Prochlorococcus marinus CUG1417: one gene and its partner. Each later gene encodes a partner of the first gene's protein in a complex. Links are inferred from orthologs where the notes say so. Each region holds a gene or a part of one and is shown on either strand. Other genes may lie near its edges.

Region 1 (9,641 bases):
TCTTCTTAATGTGTTTCCCCCAATTATTATTGCATCAAATTCTGCTCTAAAAGCATGAACTAATGACCTTGATTCATCATTAGAAATCCATTTACTTTTCCCATTTTTTAAAGCTATTCTTCCATCTATACTCATTGCCCATTTAAGAACACCAAATGCCTTGTTTGTAGTATTCCTATGAATGAAAGCCTTATTAAGATTTAAGGATTCTTTTTTACATAATCCTAAGTAAACTTGTATTCCAGCTTCTTTTAAAAGCTTAATACCTTTACCAGAGACTCTTTTATCAGGGTCTTTAATAGATATGTATACCTTTTTCAACCCAGAGGATATCACCTTATCTACACATGGAGGTGTTTTACCTTGATGGCAACAAGGTTCAAGATTCACATACATTGTTCCACCTTTAGCATCTTTTTTTAAATTATCAAAAGCCATTGCCTCTGCATGGGGCATTCCAGTCTTGTAATGAAATCCTTCTGAAATTAGGTTTCCATTCTTATCGAGTATCACAGCTCCCACTCTAGGATTAGGACTAGTTGTATTTTTGCCCAAAGAAGCTAAAAAGATTGCTCTTTTCATCCATTTTGTATGGCTTAAATTTTTTTCAGACATCTCCAAATATCAATTTCAGTTTATTGATCTCCATTCTTTAACTACAAAAGGAGGAACAGGTAACTCAGAAAAAACTCCTGACAAAGATAATCTTAATGGTCTATTTTTATCTAAATTTTTAATCAATTCATCAAGATCAAATTCTGCAGCAGCTTGTCTTCCATCATTTGCTAATTCAAAATTAAGTAATGTTTTATCATCTAAAAGCCACTCTTTTATCCCAGATTCAACCCTCAAGTTAGTGGGATGATCAATCCTGAGATTTCCTGGGTATCCTATCACTCTCAAAATCAATTTATCTTCAAAAAGAGGGGATTTATAAGCTACTAATTGCCAAGTTTCAAAATCCAAGTCCCTTAAAAATTCAGTGCTGGCATTCATTAATTCCCCATTTATTTCTGTTTCTACAACTTCTGCAGATACTTTTAATGGGTTAAAAATAAAGGATAGTAGTAAAAGTAAAGGTAATATTCCTTTTAAAAAAATATTTTTATTTGATCTTGTAATTTTCTTCATTTTCAGAATCCATCAGGGCATCTAAAGTTACAGCTGTTCTTACAATAGATTGGTATCTTTTGATTATTTTACGATTTTTTTCTATAACTCGAGATAAATTCAAAGTGTCTTTTTTAGAATAGCTAGATGTTAAATCGCTAGAATCTTCTTCAATAAACTCAAATTCACTATCTTTATTAATTAGAGTTAACAATAAATCATGTAATCTCTTTCTCCTTTCAGACAATTAATTTACTATAGTAACTCGAATAATAATAAGATAATTTAATAAAACATTCAAACAATTAAGTTCCATTTCATTAAATATTGATGACTGAAGTTAATAGAAAAATTCATGTAATTGGGATTAATTCTTATAAATTTGAGGATCTATCTTTCAAATTACAAAATTTATTTTTAGAAACAGAAAATATTGCAGTTCCAAATACATATTTTGAACAAATTAAATCATGGAGCGAAAATGGTTTATTAAAAAAGAAATCATTTTTTTCAAGCAAAAGTAATAACGAACTTCTTAACTGGCTTAGATCTCAAAAAACTGATGTTATTTTAATTTCCAGAGGAGATCCGCTTTGGTTTGGAATTGGGAGAATATTATTAGAAAATTTTTCAAAAGATGAATTAAGTTTTTACCCTTCAAATACTTGCATTCAATTAGCATTTAGTAAGTTAAAGATTCCGTGGCAAGATACTGTTAATTTAAGTATGCATGGCAGAGACTCTACCAAGTTAGTTGAAGCTCTTAAAGCAAGGACTCCAAGCATATCTATTATTACAGATTCAAATAATAATACTTTAGAAATAATCAAAAAAAACTTATCAGAATTAAATCTGATTGACTTCTATGATTTTTGGCTCTTCGAAGAAATAGGTTTCGACAAAGAAAAGATTAGACAATTAAATCTTAAAGAATCATTTCCCGCTGATATATCAAGTTTGAATATTGTTGTTCTTACAAAAACGAAGAAAAATTACTCAAATGATAATCTCCCTCTTTTCGGAATCAGTGACCACATTTTAAAGACTTTTGATGATAGACCAAATTTATTTACTAAAAGGGAGGTTCGCGTTCAAATCTTGGCTGATTTAGAGCTCCCTAAAAATGGTGTAATCTGGGATGTAGGAGCAGGTTGTGGGTCAATTGGTTTAGAGGCATTAAAATTAAGGCCTGATTTAGATTTATTTTGTTTTGATAAAAGGATTGGTTCAAAGTCATTAGTACTAGAAAACTCAAAAAGGCTTTGTGTTAAACCAAAATTTATTTTTGAAGAAGACATAAATAATATATTGAATACGAGAAATTTAAGTGCTTTTGAAAAACCTAATAGATTAATAATTGGAGGATGTGATAAAGAGACTAAACTTCAAATTATTAAAAAACTGGCTACAGGTATGTGTATTGGAGATATTATCGTTATCCCAATAATTGACGTTCAAACTATTAAAGAATTAAAAGAGGAATTAGAAGATAAAAATTTTAAAACAAATTTAAATTTAATTCAGACCTATAAAAGCTTAAGTATCTCTGAGGGAATAAGATTAGAACCAAATAATCCTGTTTTTCTATTAAAAGGGAAAAAATAAATTTAAACAAATGTTATTTGTTAGGTTTAGCCACATGGGGTAAACCCCAGCCTAGTTTATTTCTTAAAACTTGGAAAAATTCATGATCTTCAAGTCTAATAAACTTCACTGAGTGTTTACTTTTTCTTATTAAAACCCTATCTTCAGGCCAAACATAACAACCAGCATTTCCATCCACAACCATTACAAGTCTTTCAGGTGTTGCGGGAAAAACAGTTACTGGCTCTGAATCATTAAAAACTAATGCTCTTGATGCCAATGAATGAGGAGCTATTGGAGTTAATTGCACCACTGGGCAATCAGGTGTAATAACTGGTCCTCCAGCACTTAGAGAATATGCTGTAGATCCAGTTGGAGTAGATAAAATAACTCCATCAGCTGAAATATCGACAGGAGCATGTCGGCCTATAGAAATCTCAAAATGGCACATACTTGTTAGAGGCTCTCGATGAAGAGCCATTTCATTAAGACAGAGAGACTCCCATCTCCTCTGATCATTCCTCATTACACTAATAATAAAGCAAGTTCTTTCTTCAATATCCCAATTTCCAGAAATGATTTTATCTATTGCTTCATCAATATTTGATAAATAAGCTTCTGCAAGAAAACCTAAATGACCAGTATTTATTGTAAGGATTGGTATTTTAGCGGGAGCTGTTTGCCTTGCCGCAGAAAGCACGGTTCCATCTCCGCCAAGAACAATTGCAAATTCCATTGACGAGTCGAACCCCTCGGGAACACAGTTCTTATATCCCAAAGGACGAACATGTTGATCAGGATTAGCAAATCCAACCATTCCACCGGAACTACTAACTCTTACGACTTCATAATTTGATTCTTCCAATTTTTTCTCAACAGAACATGCAGTTTGAACGGCAAGTTCTTTCCCATCATTAATTATTAGTCCTGCTTTACGTGACAATCAAAACACTAAAACTATATCTATCTTAGACTAATTAGCTTGACAATCCTAATTTAAAATTTCAATTCTATTAGAACTGTTCTAAGAATCTAAGATCATTTGTATAAAATTTTCTGATGTCGTCAATTTGGTGTCTTACCATGCAAAATCTTTCAACTCCTAATCCAGCAGCGAAACCGGTCCATTTCTCGGAATCTATTCCTAATCTTTCTAAGACCTTTGGATCTACCATTCCGCATCCCATTACTTCTAACCATTTACCTTTCCATTGAACATCTACTTCTGCCGAAGGTTCAGTAAATGGGAAATAACTAGCTCTAAATCTGACAGGAATATCTCCAAAAAAGGTCTTCAAAAATGTAAGAACAGTTCCTCTTAGATGACTAAAATTAATATCTTGATCTATGCATAAAACCTCAACCTGATTAAATACAGGAGAATGAGTAGCATCTACAGCATCTCTTCTATACACTCTTCCAGGGGCAATAATTCTGACTGGAGGAGGATTTTTCTCTAAGAACCTAATCTGAACAGGAGAAGTATGGGTCCTTAAAAGTCTATTTTCATCTAAATAAAAAGTATCCTGCATATCTCTTGCAGGATGATTTTTGGGTATATTGAGAGATTCAAAATTGTAAAAATCAGTTTCTATTTCAGGACCACTTTCAACTGAGTATCCTAAACCACAAAAAATATCTATTATTTCATCTTGAGTTGAAATTAAAGGATGTTTATTTCCAGGAGGGGTTCCAATTGAAGGGATAGTTACATCAATTTTTTCAGATTTAATCTTTTTGTCTAGGGCTTCAATATTTAGTTGATTTTTTCTATCAGTTATTAATTCTTGCAAATTTATCTTTATTTTATTTGCCTTCTGGCCAATAATTGGTCTATCAGTAGCAGATAATTGACCCATTTTTTTCAAGAGAATCGATAATTCGCCTTTTTTTCCTAACAATGAAACTCTTAATTGATCAAGTTCTTCATGAGTATTAGCATTATTTATATTATTTTTTGCTGTTAGAGAAAGATTATTTAGTTTTTCCTCAATTTGACTTAATGATTCAATCTGACTCACTGATATAGTAAAAATAGGTATCACTTTATCTTACTTAAATATCGTCCATAAATAAAATTTATTGATTAATGAAACCGTTAAATATATTAATTAGCAACGATGATGGTGTTTTTGCAGCGGGAATAAGAGCCTTAGCAAAATCAGCACAAAAAAGAGGGCATTCGGTAAAAGTAGTATGTCCTGACCAAGAAAGATCAGCTACTGGTCACGGACTTACATTACAATCTCCATTAAGAGTGGAGAGAGCGGACGAATTATTTGGGGAAGGCATTAAAGCTTGGGGATGTTCGGGCACACCTGCAGATTGCGTCAAATTAGCACTATCTGAACTCTTGGATAATAAACCTGATTTGGTTCTATCTGGAATAAATCACGGTCCAAATTTAGGAACAGATATTTTTTGTTCAGGCACAGTAGCTGCGGCCATGGAAGGTACTTTAGAAAATGTTCCCTCCATGGCAATAAGTGTGGCTAGTTTTAAATGGAAGAATTTTGAATTTGCTGGAGAAATTGCAATGAATATTGCTGAACAAGCAATTAACGATAGTTGGCCAGCATCACTTCTATTAAATTTGAATATACCCCCTTGCGAGAAAAGCAAAATAAAAGAATTATCTTGGACAAGATTATCGGTAAGAAAATATAAAAATCAATTTTCAAAGAGAGAAGACCCAAGGGGTGATGATTACTATTGGTTAGCAGGTGAGGTAGTTTTAGATCTCAAATCAAAAGGTTATGGTCCTAAGAATTGGCCTAGTGATGTATCTCAAATACAAGATAATAAAATATCTCTTACACCTGTAGAACCAGATTTATTTTGGAGGGGTAATTTAGAAGACTTACCTAAAATTAATAATTCATTTGTAAATCCTTCTTAAAAGCCATAAAGAAAAGCAAAGTCCAAAAAAATGAGCAGCAATAACTTGTGTGTTACTGAGAACTGATAATATTTCAAGTCCAGTAATTGGGATATCAGATGTCGCTGTTATTAATTGTCCAGTCGTCTGAGATGATGCTTGTATAAATAATGCGCCCATAAGAGCTTGATATCCAATTAATCCAAACAAAATCCCTATTAAATCAACTATTAGACCTCTTTTTATTAATTTACTGGTTTGTCCTCTTGAGGGTCTTGCGTTGCTTGCGATTGCTCTTCCTGTTCTAACTATTAGCCAACCTTGCCAAAGACTAATAAGTAGTAAGATCAAAGATATTGTTGTAAGTGATAGCCCAGGCGCCAAGCCAAGCTGTCCTTCGCTATTATTTACTACATTTGAAAAAAGCAAAACAGCTGCAACAACAACACCTAAAATGGATTGAACCCAAAAGCGTATCCATCCAATGCGCCGCATTCCAAATGAAAGGGACTGAAAATCAATTTTGTCAGACATTCATTTGATTCAATAAACTATAATCTATTCAAATTTGCCATCAAAATCATAAAATTGCACGTAATCTTTTGATCTCTTTAATATCGCCATCTGAAATTAAGAACTCTACTTCAATAGCTATCGGAAGTTTTGATGGTTTACATGCTGGTCACAGAAAATTAATAAAAAGTGTAGTTGAAGAAACTCAACATACCCCTACAATCGCAAGCTTCTGGCCACATCCCAGAGAAGTTCTATACAAAGAAATGCGTCTTAGACTTGATCTCCCTTATGAAAAACTTCCTATTCTTGAAGATCTTGGGATTGAACAATTAGTTCTAATACCTTTTGATAAGGAACTATCAAAATTAAGTGCAGAAAGATTTGTAAGAGATATTTTAATAAATCAATTACAAGCAAAAAATATTTCTGTAGGTGCGAATTTTAAATTTGGTTTTAGAAGAAGTGGAGACATTAATACTATTAAAAATACGATTAAAGATACGGACATTAAGCTAAAAATTACTCCAATTTTAGAAGACGAAGAAGGTAGAATTAGCAGCAGCAGAATAAGAGATTTACTAGAGAAAAGTGATCTGAAAAATGCTTTCAAAATGCTTAATAGGCCCTATAGTTTTAATGGAAAGGTTGTTAAAGGTAAAGCAATTGGCAAAAGTATAGGATGGCCTACCGCAAATCTTGAAATAGATGGCAGAAAATTTTTACCTGGAGAAGGAGTCTACGCAGCTTGGGCAACTATAGAAAATTCCAACCAAAAAATTGAATCTATTATGAATCTTGGTTCTCAACCAACAATAAATCCTTTATTGCCATCTGCAGTTGAAGTTCATTTAATTAATAAAGATATCGATTTATACGGTTTAAATCTATCTGTAGAACCAGTTGAAAAGCTTAGATCTCAAATCCAGTTCAAGAGTATAGATCAACTTTCTAATCAAATAAAAAAAGATAGAGATAATGCCCTAAGAATTTTTAAAAAAAACAAAAAATAATTTACCAATGCTGAATTCCAATAAGACAAACTCTGAAGATTTAAGAATTTATCAGATTATTGACGCTAATTTAGATAGGGCTAGAGAAGGATTAAGAGTACTAGAGGATTGGGCCAGATTTGGTTTAGGCAAAGAAAAATACGTTAAAAGGATTAAAAATTTCAGACAAATTTTAGGAAAAAATCATTTAGAAATTTATAAACAATCTAGAAATCATATTGAGGACAAATGCAAAGGATTGACTCATCGAGAGCAAATCAACAGAAAAAGCTCTGATCAAATTATAAGTTCTAATTCAGGCAGAATTCAAGAAGCATTAAGAGTAATAGAAGAATTCTCAAGGCCACATAATCATCAGCTTTCCACAGTCGCTTCGGAAATTAGATATGAAATTTATAATATAGAAATTGACTTATTAAGTTTAAGCAAGTGTAAGAATTCTGAGGAAATATTGATAGAAAATGACTTATATGTAATCACAGATCAAAAGGAAAATTTATTAGAAATCATAGAAGAGCTTTTAATTGCAGGAGTAAGAATTATTCAACATAGATTTAAAACAGGAACTGATAAAGATAATCTTCAAGAAGCAATTAAGATTAAAAATCTATGTAAAAAATATAATTCTTTGTTCATCATTAACGACAGAATTGATATTGCACTTGCTTCTAATGCAGACGGAATTCATCTTGGACAAGATGATTTAGAATTAAAAATCGCAAGAAAATTATTAGGATATTCAAAAATTATTGGTATAACCGCAAATAATCAAATTGATATTTCTAATGCTCTTAAAGATGGTTGTGATTACATAGGAATAGGGCCAGTATTTGAAACAGCAACAAAAAAGGACAAAAAACCTATAGGTATTGAAAAGATCAAAACATTAACAAAAGATTTAGATATTCCTTGGTTTGCTATCGGAGGAATTAATTCGAAAAATATTTCATACTTAAAAAGAAATGGGTTGAAAAAAGTTGCTTTAGTTTCCCAATTAATGAATTCTGAAGATCCTAAAGAAGACGCTATTATTATTCTAAAAGAATTGTCTCATGAAAATTAGGGTAAACGGAGAAGAAAAAAAAATAGAACTTGATCAAGAAGATGCTCTACTATCTAGAGCTCTAAATTTAATGGGATATAAACCAAACACAATTGTCGTGGAGCTAAATAATTTAATTATTAATTCCATAAAATGGGAAAAAGTAAAACTTAAAGATGGGGATAATTTAGAAATAGTTTCAATAGTTGGTGGTGGTTAAACGATAAAATTTTCGAATATTTAAAATCTTCATAATTTTTTAAGTTTAACCCTGAAACATTAACCAAATTTTTCCTAGTTTCGTTTTATATTCATATTACTTCAAGAGAATAATGAAAGAAAAAATTGATAGTAATTCAAGGTCCCTAAAATGGGAGCAAAATGGGGAGTTGGCACATAAAGATCTTTCTGAATTAATTGAAAGACTAAAAAATGTAGAAAATGAACATACATCTTCTGAGCTTTCTAGATTAGGTACTAAATCAAACATAAAAGATTAAATTTGTTACTTAGATCTTGTCTTTATAAAAAAATGTACCAAATTAAAGTTACTGAATATATAAATAAATGCCGAAAAGATTTCCAGAATGGGTAAATACAGAGGTGGTGATAAAAGCAATTAAAATGAGAGAAGAAGGAATGCTTTCAAAACAACTTAATTTATGGATAGAAAATCTGTTAGAAATAGAAAAAAAGTAAATCAATTAGGAAATACTTTTAATAATTCTTAGAGCCGCCATTGCTGCTCCGTAACCATTATCTATATTCATAACTGCAATACCTGGAGAACAACTTGACAACATACTATTTAAAGCAGCAGTTCCATTCTTACTAACGCCGTAGCCGACTGAGACGGGTACTGCAATTATGGGTTGTGGCAACAACCCTCCCACAACTGTTGGCAAGGCTCCTTCCATTCCAGCACAAACTATTAATACATCATATTTATAAATTTCTTCTAACTGACTCATTAATCGATGAAGTCCTGCTACTCCAACATCTATAAAAGATTGAAAATTAACTCCATGAATTTCGAGCGCTAATTGCGCTTCAAGTGTTACTGCCAAATCACTTGAGCCTCCAGAAATTATGGCAACTTTTTTATTTGTATTTATTTTATTCAGATTTTTCCCAATTATTAGACAATTTGCTTCTTCATAGAATCGTGCATCATCATACAAATCTAAAAGATAAATAGCCTTTTCACTATTAATCCTAGTAATGAAAACAACCTCATTTTTACTTAAGACACTTTCAGATAATCTCTTTAATTGGTCGATACTCTTGTCTTCCCCCCAAATAGCCTCAATGATTCCAAGCCTCTCTCTTCTTTGGAAATCAAACTTGATATCAAAATTCATCCTTGCTTATCTAACTCTCCCTCATAAATTAATTTAAAAGGATTTTCTCCTACATTTATAGCCGCCATAACATTATCTTCAAATCTTTGTTGGACTACATTTACTTCTGACATTGGTATACTTTTCCATAATTTTTTACT
Region 2 (9,748 bases), on another replicon or contig:
AATTTAGCATTGGGGTACGGTTCAGGACTTGTTGTAGGAACTATTGATGAAGATGGAATGGCAAGGAATGCAGATAAAAAATATAACATTGTTAAACGAGCGATTAATAGAACAAGAGAATGTGGTTTGTCAGATTATGAGCTCTTTTTTGATCCATTAGCTTTGCCAATATCTACTGGGATAGAAGAAGATAGATTAAACGCTAAAGAAACAATTACTGCTATATCAAATATTCGTGATAATTTCCCAGATATTCATATCATACTGGGGATATCAAACATTAGTTTTGGTCTTTCACCATTATCTAGAATTAATTTAAATTCAATATTTTTAGATGAATGCATTAAAGCGGGATTGGATTCTGCTATTATCGCACCAAATAAAATTTTGCCTTTATCAAAAATTTCTCAAGAGACTAAAAAGCTTTGCTTAGATTTGATATATGACAAAAGAGAATTTGAAGATGATATTTGTATATATGATCCATTAGTAGAATTAACAAAGGCATTTCAAGATTTATCTATTCAGGATTTCAAAAAAGCATCTTCAGAAAATAAAAACTTAACACTGGAAGAAAGTCTAAAAAATCATATTATTGATGGAGAAAAAATAGGTTTAGAGGATCAATTAAATAAAGCTTTAAAAAAATATAAACCTCTTGAAATAATTAATACCTTTTTACTAGATGGGATGAAAGTTGTAGGAGATTTATTTGGCTCAGGTCAAATGCAATTGCCATTTGTACTACAATCCGCTGAAACAATGAAATTTGCGGTTTCAATTTTAGAACCCTATATGGAAACTGTAGATCAAAAAATATCTAATGGAAAACTCTTAATAGCAACTGTCAAAGGCGATGTTCATGATATTGGAAAAAATTTGGTTGACATAATACTTACAAATAATGGTTATGACGTTATAAATCTTGGAATAAAGCAAGATGTTTCAGCAATTATAGATGCACAAAAGAAGCATAATGCCGACTGCATAGCTATGAGCGGATTACTCGTTAAATCAACTGCATTTATGAAAGATAATTTAGAGGCTTTTAATAATGAAGATATTGATGTACCAGTAATATTAGGAGGCGCAGCCTTAACCCCAAAATTTGTTAATGAGGACTGCAGCAAAATATATAAAGGGAAAATATTGTACGGAAAAGATGCGTTCACTGATCTTAAATTCATGAATGAATATATGGATAATAAGAAAAAGGGTAATTGGTCAAATACAGAGGGTTTCATTAACAATGAAGGTATAAATATTAATTTAGCCTCATCAAAATCCAACTCTCAAGCTGTTAAAGAATCAATATCAGTAAATACCGAGACTTCCAAATTAAATTTAAAAGAAAATTTTATAAGATCTAAATATATAAATGAAGAAGAACCAATTCAAGCTCCTTTCTTGGGAACGAAAGTCTTGAACGAAATCGATATAGATTTAAATAAATTAATTTTTTATTTAGATACAAAAGCTCTATTTAGCGGTCAATGGCAAATAAAAAAAGGAAAAAACCAAAGCGTAGATGAATACAATAACTACCTGGATTCATATGCTAAACCATTGTTAGATAAATGGTTAGAGGCAATTATAGAAAAAAAACTTATTTCACCCAAAGCAGTTTATGGATATTTCAAATGCGGAAGAAAAGATAATAGTATTTTATTATTTGATAATAAATCATTAAATAAAATTTCACAATTTAATTTTCCAAGACAAAAATCTGGGAATAATCTATGCATAGCTGATTTTTATTGTGATTTGAAAAATGATAAACCGATAGATATATTTCCTATGCAGGCAGTAACCATGGGCGATATTGCTAGTGAATATTCTCAAAAATTATTTAAAGAAGATAAATATAGCGATTATTTGTTATTCCATGGGCTTACAGTCCAATTAGCAGAAGCTCTAGCTGAGTATGTCCATGCATTAATTCGTATTGAATGTGGTTTTAGGTCTGAAGAACCAGACAAAAATAGAGAAATACTAGCTCAAAAATATAGAGGAGCTAGATATTCTTTTGGTTATCCTGCATGTCCAAAAGTATCTGATTCAAACATACAATTATCATTGTTGGATGCAAAAAGGATAAACTTGACCATGGATGAATCTGAACAACTCCATCCAGAACAAAGTACTACAGCTATCATTTCACTACACTCAAAAGCTAAATATTTCAGCGCTTAAGCTAAATTTTTAGTTGTTTTCTAAATATTCAATAATTTCTTCCTGAAGTTCTTCCATCGTTTCATTATCACCCAGATCAAGACCCTCACCCGCGGCATCCTGTGTTAACTCAAGATAATATGAAGCACCATCGCTAGATAAAAATTCTAATGCGGAAGTTTCATCACTATCTTTAAAAGCTTCATAAAGAGCTTTAAATGCAATGTTTTCAGTAAAGTCCCAATCCATAATGAAAAAAACCTTATTAGAATTATTACCTCCTTACCCCCCATACTCGTCAACCTTTTTTAAAGAAATGTTGGTGTTTTATTATTATTAAAAAATCTATGACCAAAAATAATCAAAATCAGTTAAATGTCCTTGGAGAAAAAATTGAGATTTGTAGTTGCGCACCAATGACAGGGTGGTTCAGGGATGGATTTTGCAACTATGACAAAAATGATGGAGGAAATCATTCCATATGTTGTGTAATGGATGATAATTTCTTGAAATATAGTAAATCACAAGGTAATGATTTAATAACTCCAATGCCTATTTATTCCTTCCCAGGACTAAAGGATGGTGATCATTGGTGTATTTGTCTTGATAGGTGGAAGCAAGCATTATTAGACGGTCTTGCACCAAAAGTCATATTAGAATCAACGAATATCGTAGTCTTAGAATCAGTACCTCTGGAAAAATTGAAAGAATATCAATTTAATAAAAAGTAATTACAAGTTTATTTTTTTTTTTAAAATGATAATGATAAATTTATTTAAATGAGTTTAGAAATATATTGGAAAAAAGCACTAGAACAAACCCAATTATCAATTGATGATGAATCATTATTTCCTCTCAAAACTGATATTATTACAAGGGATTTATATGAAAAAGACGACTTCATAATTAGGAAACTCGATACTTCAAAATTTAATAAAAAAAAAATTTATGGTCCTAAGCAAAATCCATTTTGTCCTTGGGAAAAGATACTAGAAATTGATAAAATTGGTGATAATCATCAACTAATATTAAATAAATACCCTGTACAAAAAGGTCATATTTTACTTATTACAAATGAATGGAAACCTCAAAATGGATGGTTAGATATTAAAGATTGGAGCGCGATCCAACAAGTTAATAAAGATACTAGTGGATTATGGTTTTTCAATAGTTCTCCAATTGCGGGAGCAAGTCAACCTCACAGGCATTTTCAACTTCTGCGTAGATCTAAAGGTGAGATATCATGCCCCAGAGAAAAGTGGTTTCTAGAGATGAACTCATATCAAGATATAGATAGTAAGCTTAAAAAAAATATTATTGTATCCAAATTTAATTTTTTAGAAAATCCATCATGTCTTTTTGAATTTTACTTAGAATTATCTAAGAAATTAGGACTTGGGGACCCTATTAGTGATAAGAAACCTATGTATCCATACAATATTTTAATAACTAATAAATGGATCGCTATTATAAAAAGAAAAAATGATCATATTCATGGTTTTAGTATTAACGGTTTAGGATTTGCAGGATATCTATTAGTAACTGAAAATTCAAATATTAATTATTTAAAGAAATTTGGCCCTGAAAAACTTCTAGAAAGTTTTGTTTGAATACTAGTTAGTTACTTCAACTTCCTTATCCCTGCTTATTTGGCTTTCTAGAACTTCTATAGATGCTGTTACGGAGGCAATTTTACGTTCAAGTGAATCCTTAATGTAATTAAGCATTTCTAACTTCTTATGTTGATAAAAACTCTTTTTTTCTTTAGATGACTTGAAATAACAATTAAACATTTTTATTTTTATTATAAAAAAATACTTAATTGACTTGTGACATAAAAATAAATTGGTTTTAATTTAAAAACAATATTCCGTATGGACTTTCAATTTTTTTTGAATAAAATTAAATAAATTCCATACTATTTAAGAAAATATTATTGAATACTCCTGAAAATTCAAATACAAAAAGAATTTCAATTGATTTACCTGAGGAACTAATTTCCAGGTTTGATCAATTACGAAAAGAGTGGGGATTTAGAGCAAGAGGACCTGTAATAGAAAAGATACTTAAAGAACTTCTTCAAGAAGATGATTTACTACCTAAGAACCAACAGCAAGAAATAGACTTTAACGATAATAATAATAATGAAAATTTAAATATTGATGAAGATACTGCATTGGTATTAATTAAATCAGACGTAAAAAAAGAAGTTAATGAGATATCTTTGAATAAAAGATTTACAAATAATAATCAATATAAAGAAAAAACCAACTCAAACATAAGTCTTCCCAATTTTGTTGAAAAAAAAGTAAAGAATCTAAGAAGAAGTATTAATAGTGAAAAATTAAAGGAGAATATTAATGATATTGAAATTAATACAATTAAAGAAACTGAATTAATAAAATGTCGAATTGAGTTAATTAGTCATTGGAAAACTTTATATGGATCAGTTCCTAATGATAATGTAGTAGAAGCTTCGATGGATTGGTTTGAAAGGGATATATGGCCAAATATTGATGGAACTGAAAATCTACCCTTTACGTGGAATGCAGCCAATAAATTAATGTCAGAATTATGCCCATTTTGGATAAAGAACAATCCATCCCTTGAAACTGTATTATTAATGATTGGCGTTTTAGAAGACCCTTTTGCTACATCAGATCTGATAAATAGAATTCCAACACTTATGAGAAGGTTTGTAAGTAGATTTAAGCGAAATAATAGATCAAATTCATTTGTAACTTTGGACTCAACAATGACAGTACATGGAGCACTTAAATTATTGAATTTATCAACATCCGCAGGATCCGCACATACGTTCCCTAAAATTAGGGAGGCCTATAAATCAATAGCCTTAGAGACGCATCCTGATGCTGGAGGATCAACAGATCAAATGAGAAAATTAAATGAAGCGTATCAATTGCTAAAAAATCTATATAGATATTAGTATTATAATTCTCAAATAAGACTATTTATAAGTCCAATTAATAGTCTCATATAAGAGTAATGTTAATTTAAATTTCTTATTTTCATCAATTATTTTTTTTAAATTTTTAAAAAAAATTATGCTTAAATGAGATTAAAATAAATTCACTTTTAAAAAATAAAAATTTCTTTGTATAGCGATTCTTATATAAGACTTATTATAAGTCTACTATATAGTCTCAAAATAGATAAACAAGATACATTAATTTATCAATTCGGATTAATCACGTCTAAAAAACATTTATTGCCTATGAAAAATTTAAAATTGAATAATAAATCAATAAACTGTGTCCTTTCAATGTCCAAGAATTTAATAAGCCCTAGAAAGTCTTGCTATAAGGGAATTTAATATTTTACCGTACTGTCTTTAAGACAGTACTACTTGCTTTGGAGCTTCTGGATAGCAGTTTGTTTATCAATACTGGGGACATCGCTTAAACCGTTAACGTCAAACCAAGGGGCACTGGCCCAATCAAACCCATCACCAAAAGTGTTGTCTGGCGCAGCTATGTACCAATGGCATGAAGCGTCAGGAACATCGACAGCACATTTTGACCAATCATCTGACCACTGAGGGACTTGCACCCAAAGCACTGAAGATAGCAATAGAGATAATAAATTTATCATGATACTTATGATACAACATTAATTAGTTTTATAGGATTATTACTTATCTTATATAAGAATTATTATTAGACTTAGCTAAAGTCTCATATGAGACTAGCAATACACTTAATTTCTTAACTTAGTATTAAAACATTTTTCAAGATTAGAAATGATATTTGAATGTATTGATGTGATGTCAGAGTCCAGCAATGTTTTATCTTTATCTCTATAAGATAATCTAAATGTATAACTTATATGATCATCTCCAAATTTATTATCTTCAAAAACATCTATTAAATTTACATCCTCCAAGAGATTTTTTCCTGTTTTTCTTATCTGTGATGTTATTTCACTAATTAAATATTTCTTACTGAATACAAAATTTATATCCCTTTCAATTTTCGGAACAATTGGGTATTGCTTATATATTGGAATCCATTTATTTTTTCTTGTACTTGCTCCCAAAAGGTTAGATACATTTATTTTAAATAAATAAACTTTTTTTAATGACTTCTTTTCTAATATTAATTTGGGATGTATTTCACCAAAAAAACCTACATCTTTCCCTTCAATAAAAAGTTTCGCTGTTCTTCCTGGATGAAGAAAATCAATTGAATCAGAAGGTTTATCCTCAATTTTTATGTTCAATGATGATAAAGCCTCCTTTAACTTTCCTCTGGCCTGGTAATAATTAAGATCATTATCCTTACCCGAATTTATCCATTTTCCAAATTTTCTATTTCCATAAATCGCGCCATTCAAAACTTCTTCTTGAATAAACTCAGTTTTCTTTTGAAAAACATTTCCAATTTCAAATATATAACAACTTGCTTGTCCAGCTTTTATATTACGGTTCACTATCTCCAAATGTTCTTTCCAGATATTATCTCTAAGACAGCTCGTTTCTAATAGCAAAGGATTAGAAATCTTTATAAGTTTTTCATTATCATCAGGAACAAGAGAGTAGCTTAGTACCTCATTAAAACCATTTTCTATAAAACCATTTTTTACTTTTCTCAATGCCAACTGTTCTGATGACAATTTTCCAGGCTTAATTGGATTAGGAAGGTTTAAGTCGAATCTGTCATACCCTATTAATCTCGCTATTTCTTCAATTAAATCTATTTCTCTTATTAAATCATGTGATCTATTAGGAATTACTACAACATCCCAGCCATATTCTTTATTCTTTAAAGTACAACCTATGAGTGTTAATTTATCCACTATTTCATTATCAGATAAATTTCTTTTTTCAAATTGATCGTTAATTATTAATGGACCAAGAATTTTATGTATTCGATTTCTCCGTAGTTTAATAAATACATCCTCATTATTTATTAAATTGGAAGTATTGATGATTGGTGAATCAATAGAAAAATATTCTTCTAAAAGATTAATTGCCCTTGTTACTGCACTTATTGTATTTTTTGATGAAATCCCTTTTTCATACCTGCTGCTGGATTCTGTTCTTATGCCAACAGCCTTTGAAGATTTTCTTATAGTAACTGGATTAAAAACAGCGCCTTCAAGGTAAATAGATGAGGTAGTATTAGTCACAGAAGTCTCTAAACCGCCTATCACCCCTGCAATAGCTACTGGTTTATCACAACAAGTAATAACTGTGATATTGTCATTTAAGTCATATTCTTTACCATCTAAGCAGATAAGGCTTTCGTTGTCCTTACCTTTTCTTACAGAGAAATCTTCTGGGGAAACTTCCTTACCAATTAAGTTTGATAGTTTATCTTTATCAAACGCATGCAAAGGTTGACCTTGTTCTAAAAGAATATAATTTGTCAAATCAACTAAAAGATTAATAGATTTTATACCTGATTTTTCTATACGGTCTTTAAGCCAATTTGGCGATAATTTCTCTCCATTTACTCCATCAACGCAGCTTATTGTATAAATGCAATTAGATTCAATTGCCTCTGGACAAAGTTTAATTCCCTTAAGTAAATGAATATTGTATTTATGGTTTAATTCTGGAAAATTTAAAGTGGTTTCTAAAAGGGCAGAAATTTCACGGGCTATACCCATAACGGACATTCCGTCAGGTCTATTAGCTGTAATAGCTAAATCATATATAAAATCATTTAATTGAAGCAAATCAGCTCCCGGAGTGCCCAATTTATGTTTTAAGGCTAAATCTTGATTAATGATCTCAATCCCTTCGCTAGAGTCCTCTAAACCCATTTCCTGCAATGAACATATCATTCCTTCACTCATGACACCTCTAATTTCACTTCTTTTTATAGTTAAATCAACTGCATTTAATTTCGCGCCTACAGTAGCAACATAAACATAAATATTTGGTTTAATATTGCGCGCACCACAGATAATTTGTAAATTCTTTGAATTACCAATATCGACTTGGCAAATTGAAAGTTTATCAGATCCTTCGTGTTTTAAAACAGATAATACCTTACCTAAAACAACACCATTTACATTTTCTGAACAATCTTCTAATGATTCAACCTCAAACCCACCAATAGACAATTTCTCAGAGAGATCTTCAGGAGTAGAGGTAATTTCTACTAAATTTTTCAACCAATTTTGAGAAACTTTCATATATATTATTTAATCAATGATGATAAAAGAAATAAGTATATCTTCAAAAAAGTTTGTTGAAGATGTACAATAGAAAATTATACAATAAAGTATTAATTAAAATGGCAAAAAAAGGGACAAGAGTTGTAGTGACCCTGGAATGTACTGAAGCTAGGACAAGCACAGATCCTAAAAGATCAAATGGTGTCTCAAGATATACTACTGAAAAGAATCGAAGAAATACAACTGAAAGATTAGAACTAAAAAAGTTTAATCCTCATTTAAACAGAATGACGATTCACAAAGAAATTAAGTAACCAAATCAAATTAAATCATGCCTAATTCAATTTTCAAAAAGCAATTATCACCTATCAAACCTGGAGATCCTATTGACTATAAGGATGTAGAATTACTAAAAAAATTCATAACTGAGAGAGGAAAGATCCTACCAAGAAGGATGACAGGTTTAACCTCTAAGCAACAAAGAGATCTTACATTAGCTGTAAAGAGAGCCAGAATTGTAGCTCTTTTACCCTTCGTAAATCCCGAAGGATAGTTTCATATTGAATATAGTTGGCACTATAATTAATATCACAAATATTTGAAAGATTTAACTAATTTAAAAACATATATTATTGACTCTGATGATCCACATGAGGTTGATGACGCTTTTTCATTAGAAATTAAAGAAGGAAATAAAAAAAATTTATGGATACATATTAGTAATCCATGCAAACTCTTTTTTCATGACTCTAATGTTGATTTAAATGCAAGAAAGAAAAATAGCAGTTTATATTTAATTGATCAATATGTCCCAATGCTACCTAAAGATATTCTTGAAAAGGCAAATCTAGCTCAAAATAAAGTTTCAGAAACAATTAGTGCAGCAATAGAATTCAATGACGATGGATCAATAAATAAATATGAAATAACTGAAGCTATAATAAAACCAAAATATCAATTAACATATGAAGATGCAAATGAAATATTAGAAATAGAACCTAAAGAAGAAATAGAATTAATTGAGATTAAAAATTTATTAGAAAAAAGTATTACATTCAGAAAGAAACAAGGAGCAATTATTTTTGAAAGTCCTAATAATAAAATTAAATTATATGAGGATAAGATTATAATAACTAAATTAGAGAAAACAATCTCACAAATTATAGTTGCAGAATCAATGATATTAATGGGTTATGTAACAAGTTTATTTTTAGATAAATATAATTTAGCAGCTGCATTTAGGATTCAAAAATTAAACTGCAATCCATCTGAAATACTTAATAGATACAATGATAGTGATATTAAATATATAATATTAAAACAATATATGGGAAGAAGTTACATAACTACTAAACCAGGAATTCATGAATCATTAGGTCTTAAAATGTATGTACAATGTACTTCCCCATTGAGAAGATATCTTGATTTAATT

The links.
Region 2: the proteins of pheS (region 1) and pheT are in contact, whole or in part, in a crystal structure (PDB 6P24), measured with the Escherichia coli proteins. The link is inferred for Prochlorococcus marinus CUG1417 from one-to-one orthologs.

What each region holds. Positions count from the first base shown.
Region 1 is NZ_JAAORN010000002.1:199,714-209,354, forward strand. What follows is about bases 2,712-5,680. They hold pheS (phenylalanine--tRNA ligase subunit alpha), read right to left. Parts: upstream 4,716-5,680; coding sequence 3,708-4,715; downstream 2,712-3,707. Other genes in these bases: cbiE (precorrin-6y C5,15-methyltransferase (decarboxylating) subunit CbiE), read left to right, coding at 2,712-2,715; HA140_RS07155 (NAD(+) kinase), read right to left, coding at 2,729-3,637; surE (5'/3'-nucleotidase SurE), read left to right, coding at 4,784-5,593; HA140_RS07170 (DUF3611 family protein), read right to left, coding at 5,573-5,680. Also shown: bifunctional diaminohydroxyphosphoribosylaminopyrimidine deaminase/5-amino-6-(5-phosphoribosylamino)uracil reductase RibD, read right to left, coding at 1-615; HA140_RS07140 (DUF3122 domain-containing protein), read right to left, coding at 631-1,131; HA140_RS07145 (hypothetical protein), read right to left, coding at 1,106-1,357; more of cbiE, read left to right, coding at 1,441-2,711; more of HA140_RS07170, read right to left, coding at 5,681-6,106; HA140_RS07175 (bifunctional riboflavin kinase/FAD synthetase), read left to right, coding at 6,175-7,098; HA140_RS07180 (thiamine phosphate synthase), read left to right, coding at 7,106-8,161; sulfur carrier protein ThiS, read left to right, coding at 8,151-8,360; HA140_RS07190 (hypothetical protein), read left to right, coding at 8,473-8,640; HA140_RS09455 (hypothetical protein), read left to right, coding at 8,708-8,839; nickel pincer cofactor biosynthesis protein LarB, read right to left, coding at 8,845-9,501; HA140_RS07200 (TIGR03792 family protein), read right to left, coding at 9,498-9,641.
Region 2 is NZ_JAAORN010000001.1:850,134-859,881, forward strand. What follows is about bases 5,613-8,688. They hold pheT (phenylalanine--tRNA ligase subunit beta), read right to left. Parts: upstream 8,335-8,688; coding sequence 5,890-8,334; downstream 5,613-5,889. Other genes in these bases: HA140_RS04870 (hypothetical protein), read right to left, coding at 5,613-5,784; rpmG (50S ribosomal protein L33), read left to right, coding at 8,436-8,630; rpsR (30S ribosomal protein S18), read left to right, coding at 8,648-8,688. Outside these bases: metH (methionine synthase), read left to right, coding at 1-2,193; HA140_RS04845 (hypothetical protein), read right to left, coding at 2,203-2,421; HA140_RS04850 (DUF2237 family protein), read left to right, coding at 2,520-2,903; HA140_RS04855 (DUF4922 domain-containing protein), read left to right, coding at 2,952-3,782; HA140_RS04860 (hypothetical protein), read right to left, coding at 3,786-3,965; HA140_RS04865 (molecular chaperone DnaJ), read left to right, coding at 4,109-5,119; more of HA140_RS04870, read right to left, coding at 5,536-5,612; more of rpsR, read left to right, coding at 8,689-8,869; HA140_RS04890 (ribonuclease catalytic domain-containing protein), read left to right, coding at 8,915-9,748.